Regions from separate parts of the Bradyrhizobium sp. USDA 4474 genome, predicted to be linked through region 1. Evidence: riboswitches for the same ligand, from Rfam matches in the RefSeq annotation. Region 1 holds a riboswitch; each other region holds the start of a gene.
What was found. Region 1 has a riboswitch for cobalamin ahead of metE (5-methyltetrahydropteroyltriglutamate--homocysteine S-methyltransferase). Riboswitches for the same ligand answer to the same signal wherever they lie in the genome.
Positions count from the first base shown of each region.

Region 1 (3,271 bases):
CGGACTTCGTCTCGGATTGCGAGCCCAAGCTGACGGCAGACCTCACTTCTAGGAAGATCATCGCGAACAAACGACCAATTCAGGATTGTCACCGGTCCGGTCAACATCGCCTTCATTGGCTTGCTCGTTAGTGACTGCGCGTAGCGCCACCATTCTACGGTGATCGGCTTCGGCCGCACTACATCGCCAAACAGGATCGGGGGACGAACGCAGCGCGAGCCATAGGACTGCACCCATCCATTGCTGGTCGATGCGAAGCCTGCGAGTTTTTCGCTAAAGTACTGCACCATGTCATTGCGCTCAAATTCGCCGTGCACAAGGACATCAAGCCCAATGTCTTCCTGCCAACGTACAGCGCGGGCTATCTCCTCCTTAAGAAACCTGTCATATTGTTCGTCGCTCATCGTGCCTTTCGCATGCGCCGCACGAGCACCTCGGACCTCAGCCGTCTGTGGAAATGATCCGATCGTCGTCGTAGGGAACGCTGGTAGTCCGAAGCGCACCCTTTGAATCTCGGAACGACGGGCAAATGGGCTCGTTCGCCGGCGCATCTTCTGGTCGATCGCCCTCATCCGGGCAGCAACATTCGCATCATGGATCTTCGGCGAACTCCGGCGGGCAGTCACAGCGCATTCCGACTCGGCAAGAGCTTGCCCGACATTCCGGTCGCCAGCGAGTGCCCGCGCCAGGATCGCAAGCTCACGCATCTTCTGAACCGAGAAGGCGAGCCAGCTCTTGACGTCGGAAGTGAGCCCGGTCTCTAGTTCAGCATCGACTGGTACGTGAAGCAACGAGCAGGATGGAGCTAGCTGTACACGGTGTTTACCGAGCTTCGCGATCGCGGGCTCTAGCCTCTGGCGTAGCGACGACAAGTTCGACCTCCATACATTCCTGCCGTCGATGACACCGAGCGACAAGACGAGATCAGCTCGCCCGTCAGCAATGATCTGCTCCAATAACTCCGGCGATCGAACCAGATCGACGTGCAGGCCGGACACTGGCAGGCTCAAGGCAGTATCCAGATTGTCGCCTAGTGCGCCGAAATAGCTGGCAACCAAGATTTTGATAGCCGGTCCCTCCTTTGCCAACCGGTTATAGGCATGTAGCAAGGATTTTCGCGCCGCCTCGTCCAGATCAAGGACCAGGCTGGGCTCGTCAAACTGAACCCATCTTGCCCCTCGTTTGGCCAATTCATGAAGAACCTCGATATAGACCGGAATCAGATCATCCAACAGGGAGAGGGGCTGGAACGAGTTATCGGCACTCTTGCCGAGCTTTAGGAATGTGACCGGTCCGATAAGAACGGGGCGGGTTTGAAAGCCCAGACCCTTTGCTTCCTCATATTCTTCAATGGGTTTGCGAGAGCACAGCCTGAACGCCTGTCCCTTGTGAAACTCTGGAACCATGTAGTGGTAATTGGTGTCGAACCACTTGGTCATCTCCTGCGCTGGCGCGCCAGATCCTCGTAGGCCGTGACCGACACTCGGGTCGAGGTCGTCGCATTGCGATCCGCGGGCCATGGCGAAGTACGTCGCAAGGGAAACGGATTCTCCCTTCGAATCGTAGATCTCCGGGATCGCGCCAACCATGACACTTGTATCGAGCACTTGATCATACAGCGAGAAGTCATTCGACGGAATGATAGTGACGCCGATAGAGCTCTGACGAGCCCAGTTCGCTGCGCGCAGGCCGGATGCGTCCTCTTGCAACTGCTGTTCGCTTATCCTACCGGCCCAATACCTTTCGAGAGCGAATTTCAGTTCACGGCGTGGACCGATGCGTGGCGTTCCGAGCGTAGCAACGGGAAGAGAGAGAAGAGACATAGCTTAACCCCTGTTGGGGACAAGGCCATGGCGGACGCAGGCAGTCGAAGTCGCGCATGCGACAGCTGCTTGGCGCACCACCGAGACACCCCGCCCGTGGACCAATATTTTGCCGGGGCAGGTCTCCTGGCTTGCAGGTCGTCGCTGCTGTCCGGCCTTCCCGAAGCCGTGGAGGCTTCAGTGACATCGTTGGACAGTGGCTCGCCGCTCACAGTTGCGGGGGCAGCGCCGGCATTGCACCGGCTTCCCTCTTAGCTCCGGATCGAACACGCCCCGGAGAACCTCGACGACCTGGATTATCGGTAGGAGACCTTTCCCGTCAACCTCTCAGATTGTGTACCAAGCTAGTCTGCGACATCTGGTAAGCGAATGACCGTTGACCGGCGAATGACTGTGCGTCTCAACGATTAACCGCCACCCGGAAACATTGGCTGGTCAGAGATCGCGTGTCAGAAAGTCTCGAGTGAGCATCGGTAGCTGCCATGGGATGCCTCTGCACGCTATGGCGATGGCAGGGACAAAGGCAGCGTTCGCGGCGAGGACTACCGCCATTTCGAGCAGATGCAGCGTTCGACGCGGCTTCGTTTCAGCGTTCGCCCAGCAGCTGCACCGGGCAGCGGCTTCTTTGCTAAAGGATCCGCATCGATAGCGGAGGTTTTTTCGGCGCACTCGGGCACCACACGCGGCGCGCCGATTGATCGCCTGCCAGCCAGACTTCAACGTCGGCGGCTAACTCGGCTTCGTGTCGCTGGCCGGCATGTAGGTCAACGAAGAAGGCGATCGTGAAGCACACCGTTCAATGGTGGCAGCGGCACTCCAAGCCGGGATCAGATTTCCATCCGAGGCGCTCGCTTCTTCTACTGCGGGACAAGGGGGTCCAAGCTGCGGCCGATGCGCCGAATGGAAGCATCGAAACATGCGCACGTCGGAAAGGCGACAAGAACACACAAAATCGATGCGTATTTTCGCCCATTGCCTGGCACGAAGAATGCAATCCGTCGGCATGCCCAGACTGCTGCTGCTGGGCATGCCAGCTCAGCCAATTGGAATGCTGTCGCTGACAGGGAAGTTAGCGCCGCGTGACATAGGCAACGGCGTCGAACAGCCTTATCGCGTCGTCGCTAACTTCTTGCCTCTCGCTCAGAGCAAGTTCAAGTCACCTGCTGCCTAAGTCTCTGGATGGGAGACGCCGAGGTTATGAAGAGACTGTTTGCAAGACCCCTGCTATATCTGTGGCTAGGTGCATCTCTAATCTGCCTCGCCTGGCCGGCCGCCACGAGCAGCCGTATCCGGTCGGTCGACAGCCCCCTTATCGAGAGATTCAAGTCGGCTTGGCGGGCGCAAGATGGTGAAACGGTAGAACAAATCATCTCCAATGTCTCGAAGGTGGCACAGTTCGTCCCCCAAATGTGGGGCGTCGCTGAACTTGGCGGAGACGACTTTGTTTT
Region 1 covers NZ_JBSRZJ010000002.1:5,022,211-5,025,481, reverse strand. The annotation lists gene metE (5-methyltetrahydropteroyltriglutamate--homocysteine S-methyltransferase) at 1-1,823, opposite strand, end outside; cobalamin riboswitch at 1,923-2,124, opposite strand; gene ACVW16_RS25305 (hypothetical protein) at 2,740-2,994, shown strand.

Region 2 (3,271 bases), 300 kb from region 1:
TGACGATGATGACCAGATCGGTTTCCTCCTGCTGGTACGATTTGCTGCTGAACAAGGTCCCGATCACGGGCACCGAGCCGATCCAGGGAAGTTGCGAAACGTCCTGGCGATTGCGAGTCTGCAGCAGGCCGGCGATGGCGAAACTCTGGCCGTCGCGCCGTTCGACCGTCGTGCGTGCATCGCGGCGGGTAGGGGTGGAACGGTCGTCCCCTGGATCGTCACTGCATTGGCGAAATCAAGTTCACTGACCGACGGCTCGATCCGAAGGTTGATCACGCTGCGCGAGAGCACGGTGGCGACGAAGCACAACTCGACACCGAACTTCTTGAAGTCGATTGTGAGGGCTGGAAAGCCGTTCGTCGTTTGGGTCGGGATCGGGACGGGAAACTCGCCGCCGGCAAGGAAGCGGGCGGCATCGCCGGAAAGCGTGGTCAAGTTCGGTTTCGCCAAGCTGCGAGCCAATCTTTTGGTTCCCAAATGCAGAGATCAGCACGTCCACCGAGCCGCCGCCGGCGGTCCTAATAAGGCGACCTCACGTTGCGCAACATCGCTGGCGCGCTGGGGGTCGAGTGTTTCCACGCGCGAGGTTTTCTGCGACAAGGGCGAATGCCTGACGCGCGTCGGCAAATCCCTTGTTGCGAGCGACATGCTGCATCTAACGAGATCGGGTTCGGAATTCCCGGTTTCGTCGATCGTCTCAAAGCTGGGTGTCGAATAGGATGACGCTGCGGTCCAATTGACGGGGTCGGCGCAAATCAGCTGTCAATCGGGCTATGCCGACCGCGTCGAGCTTCTCGCGGATCATTTGATTAGATGCGCCGGCATTGCGGCAGTCTGCCCTGACAGGGCGGGCACATTGCCGCGGACGACCGCTTCGGGCTGTTCCCGAATTGCCGTTTGCTGGCCCGCCCGGCAACCGGGCGAAGGTCGCGGCGCTGCGGGTGTGCTCGGTCGTCCCTCGGACTGCCGCCATACTGAGAGCCGGGTTCAGGAAGAACTGCCTATTGCTGAGCGCCGCCTCACAGCGTCAGATGTTGGCTGTTCGCTTGAACCACTTCCTTGGTAGGCCAATGTAGTAGCCGCGCCTGCGAAGCTCTAGCCCGGATCTATTGAGCGTATCGCAAATGGATTTCACAGGCGTGCCGGCATCAACAAGCTTGCGCAGCAGTTCGTCTTCTCGTTTGGTCCAGCGAGGAGAGCCGAGAGTCAATTTCAATCCAACCTCTTAGCCCACACTTCGTCACACTCTAATCTGTTCACATGAATTTCGCCATCCTAAAATTTCGCATTCCAGAACACGACCTAAAATCGTAGAAAAAGCTTGGGCCTCCGGCGCCTTGTCTGTCCCAGTTATCGCGTCGGCCTCAAGAAAGGAATGGCAGGCGAGGCGCTCCTTCGAAAGCTATACGTTGGCATAGACGAAGCTCCCGGATCCTCTGCCAACGAGATTTCGGAGCCACTAGGATTCAGCCAGACTTGTAGGACAACCTGTGAGATGGCCGTGCGGCCGAGGAGTTAACCCCGCTAGACCGGATACTTGACCCGCGATGAGCGGCCCCAGCCGCAACTATGTCGGCAGCTACATCAGGACGTCGAAGTGGGGAGCTATCGGCTATCGCCGCGATGGGCTAACGCTAGAATTAGTCCGCCGCGCGGCCACCACGCGCCCAGCCGAGAAGAACTCCGCCATTCTCAAGGGGGGACAAATTCGCAAGCAAGTTTGCACATTGCCCGCATCACGTGCGAAGAAAGCAAGACGTCCGTTCCCCGGCCCAACAGCGTTGGATGTGGGGAGCAATCAAACGCTCCCAGCATAGCAGCACACGTGCTCTGTTTTGGCCTTGCAGTTCCATTCCCGCATCTCGTAGGATGGAAGCTAAGAGGGAACCCGGTGCGCCGGCGACGGCTATTCCGAGGCTGCCCCCGCAACTGTAAGCGGCGAGCGGTTGTCATCGTGGCGCGGTGACGCGCACTGTCCGTGACGACATCGTCGACGTCGCCAAGACCATGGTGAAGCTGGAGGAGAACTTCGTCGACCTCGCCTTCGGCCTCGGCAAGATCGAGGGCATGCGAGCTGAGCAGATCCACGCCTACGTCCGCTATGTCGCCGACTGGCGACTGACCCAGCTGCGGATTGCCCCGGTCTTCGGCTTCTTCGAGGCCAAGGAGGGCGGATTCACCCAGCTCAAGGCGCATCCATTGCCGTGGCTTGTCGAGATTCTCAATGGTGTCGAGCACGCCTATTTCTTCGAGCAGCGCGCCACGGAGTACTCCAAGGCGGCAAGCCGCGGCAGCTGGGACGGCGAAAACGGGGTGTGGGCGGCTTTCGGCCGTATCTAGCCCATCTTTATTGATGAAGGGCCTGTGGGTGGCTGGCGAGGCGAGTGTGGTTTGACCCGCTGATGGGACGTGAGATTCGGTTGCTGAGACCAATTCTGCGCTGACATCATCGAGGCAACCACACCGGCCATGGGCGACGATACGATTCTGCCCTTCCTGTTTCCAGCGGTCGGGCGCAAGACGATCACAGCCGCCTTTGATGGTGGGCGGCTGTTTTCAGCGGCTATGATGTGGAGGGCTCCACGACCCGAACCCGCTCGAATGCGACAGGCGACTAAAGGACTCCTCGTTCTGTGGATTCATAGCACCCGAAGGATCATTGAAATCCCTTGGCTGCCTTCAAAAGCGCCCCGAGCTTATCCGGCGGCGTCCCGACCATCGACCGCGCCTCCGGCCGGTCGAACATAAGGCGATCAGGCCAGCCTAGCTGTCCTCTCACCGATGACTTTTCTAGTGAGCGCCTCGTGGCCAACCGAATAACCCTTGAGATAGATGTCCTCAGTAATTGTCAACACGAAGCTATTGCCCGAGCAGTCGTGTGCTTGACGCTCGCAGCCATCATAGGCTCGTCTGTATTGTTCTCGACGGCAAGCGGCTCACACGGGCCGCTTTTCGTTTTATGGATGGCCGCGCAGTCTCGTCAGCTTTTGGTCAGCCAGCGCGGATACGGAGCCCCGGAGTTAGCGGGACGTGGCAGGGACAGCGCGATGGCACCAGAACGGTCAGCGCCGAGTCACGTGCCGCTAGCTTCTATGGTAGTGCGGGCGGGGCAGGGACAGCGTCCTGTCATGCCCCAAGCCAACAGGCGCCGAGTCTCGCCCGCACTGCCTGCGATCCCTCACGGACACTCAGGGAGCGAGAGGAGATTGTCCGGTTGAATTCCATCCACTGTTGTCTTGATGTACTTGTGTCGGCCGTCGGTCGCGACGAT
Region 2 covers NZ_JBSRZJ010000002.1:4,723,683-4,726,953, forward strand. The annotation lists partial or broken gene ACVW16_RS24130 (type II and III secretion system protein family protein) at 1-526, opposite strand, end outside; gene ACVW16_RS24135 (hypothetical protein) at 1,028-1,216, opposite strand; cobalamin riboswitch at 1,834-2,029, shown strand; gene ACVW16_RS24140 (hypothetical protein) at 2,008-2,340, shown strand; gene ACVW16_RS24145 (DUF3892 domain-containing protein) at 3,179-3,271, opposite strand, start outside.
Region 2: another riboswitch for cobalamin. It lies ahead of ACVW16_RS24140 (hypothetical protein); the one in region 1 lies ahead of metE (5-methyltetrahydropteroyltriglutamate--homocysteine S-methyltransferase).

Region 3 (3,271 bases), 1.2 Mb from region 1:
GTCGCCCGCGGGTCCTTCGATGCCGTCGGGATCAGCAACGCTGCGTCCGAGCATCTGGTAGCCGCCGCAGAGGCCGAGCACATGGCCACCCCTGCGGTGATGCGCGAGCAGGTCGATGTCCCAGCCCTGCGCGCGCAGGAACGCGAGGTCGCCACGCGTGGACTTCGAGCCGGGGATGATGACGAGACGCACGTCGCCCGGTATCGCTTCGCCCGGACGCACCATCACGAGATCGACTGAAGGCTCGAGCTTCAGCGGATCGAGATCATCGAAATTGGCGATCCGCGACAATGCGAGGCAGGCGATCTTGCGCTGGCCCGGCTTGCGGGCATCGCTTAGGCCCAGCGCATCTTCGGCCGGCAACTCGCCGGCCCGTGCGAACCACGGCAGTACGCCAAAGCCGCGCCAGGCGGTCCTTTGCTCGATCAGTCTGTAGCCGTCATCGAACAGCGTGGGATCGCCGCGGAACTTGTTGATGACAAAGCCCTGGACCATCGCGGCATCATCAGGTTCGATGACCGTCTTGATGCCGACGAGCTGGGCGATGACGCCGCCACGGTCGATGTCGCCGACCAGCACCACGGGCACGCCGGCCTTGCGGGCAAAACCCATATTGGCGATGTCGGCCTTGCGCAGGTTCACCTCGGCCGGGCTGCCGGCGCCTTCGACCAGCACCAGATCGCTGCGCGCCTTCAACCGCTCAAAGCTCTCCAGCACCGCGCCCATCAGCTGTGGCTTCATCGCCGCATAGTCGCGCGCGCGCGCGGTTGCGATGCGCTTGCCATGCACGATGACTTGCGCGCCGACATCGGTCTCGGGTTTCAGCAGCACCGGGTTCATGTCCGTGTGCGGCTCGACGCCCGCGGCGAGCGCCTGCAGCGCCTGGGCGCGGCCGATCTCGCCGCCATCGACGGTGACGGCGGCATTGTTGGACATGTTCTGCGGCTTGAACGGGAGCACGCGCAAGCCGCGCCGCGTAAACGCACGCGCGAGGCCGGCGACGATGAGCGATTTGCCCACGTCCGAACCGGCCCCCTGGATCATCAGCGCGCGTGCCGTCACGTTCAGAACTCGACGCCGGCCTGCGCCTTGATGCCGGAGCGGAACGGATGCTTCACCAGCGTCATCTCGGTAACGAGGTCGGCGATCTCGATCAGCTCGTCCTTGGCGTTGCGCCCGGTGAGCACGACATGCGTCATCGGCGGCTTCGACGTCTTGAGGAAATCGACGATTTCGCCGATGTCGAGATAATCGTAGCGCAGCGCGATGTTGATCTCATCGAGCACGACCATGCGCAGATTGGAATCGAGAATCAGCTCCTTTGCCTTCTCCCAGCCGGCGCGCGCAGCCGCGATGTCGCGCGCGCGGTCCTGCGTCTCCCAGGTGAAGCCTTCGCCCATGGCGTGGAACTGGCACAGTTCGCCGAAATGGCCGGTGAGCAGGCGTCGTTCGCCGGTATCCCAGGCGCCCTTGATGAACTGCACGACCGCGCAGGGGAAGCCATGAGCGACGCAGCGCACGATCATGCCGAAGGCGGAGGACGACTTGCCCTTCCCGGCGCCGGTGTGGACGATGATGAGCCCCTTTTCGCCGCTCTTGGTCGCCATGATCCTGTCGCGGGCGACCTTGATCTTCGCCATTTTTGCGGCGTGCTTCGCCTCGTTCTTCGCGTCTGTCTTGGCGTGGGTCTTGGCGTGGGTCTTGGCGTCGGTTTCGTCGGCCGTTTGGCTATCCGGTTCAGGCGTCATCTGACAGGGTCCTTCGGCTTGACAAGAGGCGGCCGGGGGCAAATGGTGGCCCGGCGTTGGTTCCTGTCCTATGACAGGCGAAGAGGGAATGCGATAGGGTCCGAATCGGCAAGATTGGGTCCAAAATGCAGCCGCCCCCGCGACCGTGACCGGAGAGATGCCCAAAGCCACTGAACCCCCAGGGGATCGGGAAGGCGGGGATCGAAGGGCAAAGCCCTGCTCCGCAAGCCGGGAGACCTGCCAGCGCGGACGATTTTTGGACCGGCGGACGGGGTGTTCCGCGACGGGGAAACGAGCCTTCGCAAGAACGGTTCGTGGGCCTCTTCGCCTCCGGCTGATACTTCTGGAAGAGGCGATGACCGTCACACTGCATGTCTGCATCACCTGTCGCGCCGGCCAGACGCTCGGCGAAGGCGAGGTTACGCCCGGCAAGCGTCTGCATGGCGCGATCCTCGAGGCCGGTGTTCCCGACGGTGTCAAACTGGTTCCCGTCGAATGCCTCTCTGCCTGTAGCCAGGGTTGCTCGGTCGCGCTCAGCGCGCCCGGCCGCTGGTCCTATGTCTACGGCCGGCTCTCGGATGCCAACGCGCAGGACGTCGTTGCCGGCGCCGCCGCGTATGCCGCCGCGCCAGATGGCCTCGTGCCCTGGCGCAGCCGGCCTGAAATCTTCCGCAAGCAATCGCTTGCCCGCATTCCCCCCATTGTCGCGTTGCCGGAGGCCGCCGAATGAACTCGCTCGCAAAAGTCCCGGTGACCGTCGTCACCGGCTTTCTCGGCTCCGGCAAGACGACGTTGATCCAGCATCTGCTCGGAAATCCCGGCGGCAAGAAGCTCGCCGTGCTGGTCAACGAGTTCGGCAGCGAGGGGGTCGACGGCGAGATCCTGAAGTCCTGCGCCGACGAGAACTGTCCGGAAGAGAACATCGTCGAGCTAGCCAATGGCTGCATCTGCTGCACCGTTGCCGACGATTTCATTCCGACCATGGAGAAGTTGCTCGCTCGCCCTGTGAAGCCCGATCACATCCTGATCGAGACCTCGGGCCTGGCATTGCCGAAACCGCTGCTGAAGGCATTCGACTGGCCCGAGATCCGCTCGCGCATCACCGTGGACGGTGTGATCGCGCTCGCCGATGCCGAGGCTGTCGCCGCCGGCCGTTTTGCACCGGACCCGGATGCCGTCGAAGCGCAACGCGCGGCCGACGGGAATCTCGATCACGAGACGCCGCTGTCGGAGGTGTTCGAGGATCAGATCGCCTGCGCCGACATCGTGCTGCTCACCAAGGCCGATCTTGCGGGTGCTGCGGGCATTGAAGCCGCCAAGGCCGCGATCACCGCCGAGATGCCGCGCCGCGTGCCGATGCTGCCCATTACCGATGGTGCGATCGACGCACGCGTCATCCTTGGCCTTGGCGCCGCCGCCGAGAACGATCTCGCCGCGCGTCCCTCGCATCACGACGGCGAGGAGGAGCACGAGCACGACGATTTCGCCTCTCTCGTGATCGATCTCCCTGAGATTGCTGACGT
Region 3 covers NZ_JBSRZJ010000002.1:6,219,861-6,223,131, forward strand. The annotation lists gene ACVW16_RS30765 (cobyric acid synthase) at 1-1,044, opposite strand, end outside; gene cobO (cob(I)yrinic acid a,c-diamide adenosyltransferase) at 1,065-1,748, opposite strand; cobalamin riboswitch at 1,789-2,007, shown strand; gene ACVW16_RS30775 (DUF1636 family protein) at 2,104-2,478, shown strand; gene cobW (cobalamin biosynthesis protein CobW) at 2,475-3,271, shown strand, end outside.
Region 3: another riboswitch for cobalamin. It lies ahead of ACVW16_RS30775 (DUF1636 family protein); the one in region 1 lies ahead of metE (5-methyltetrahydropteroyltriglutamate--homocysteine S-methyltransferase).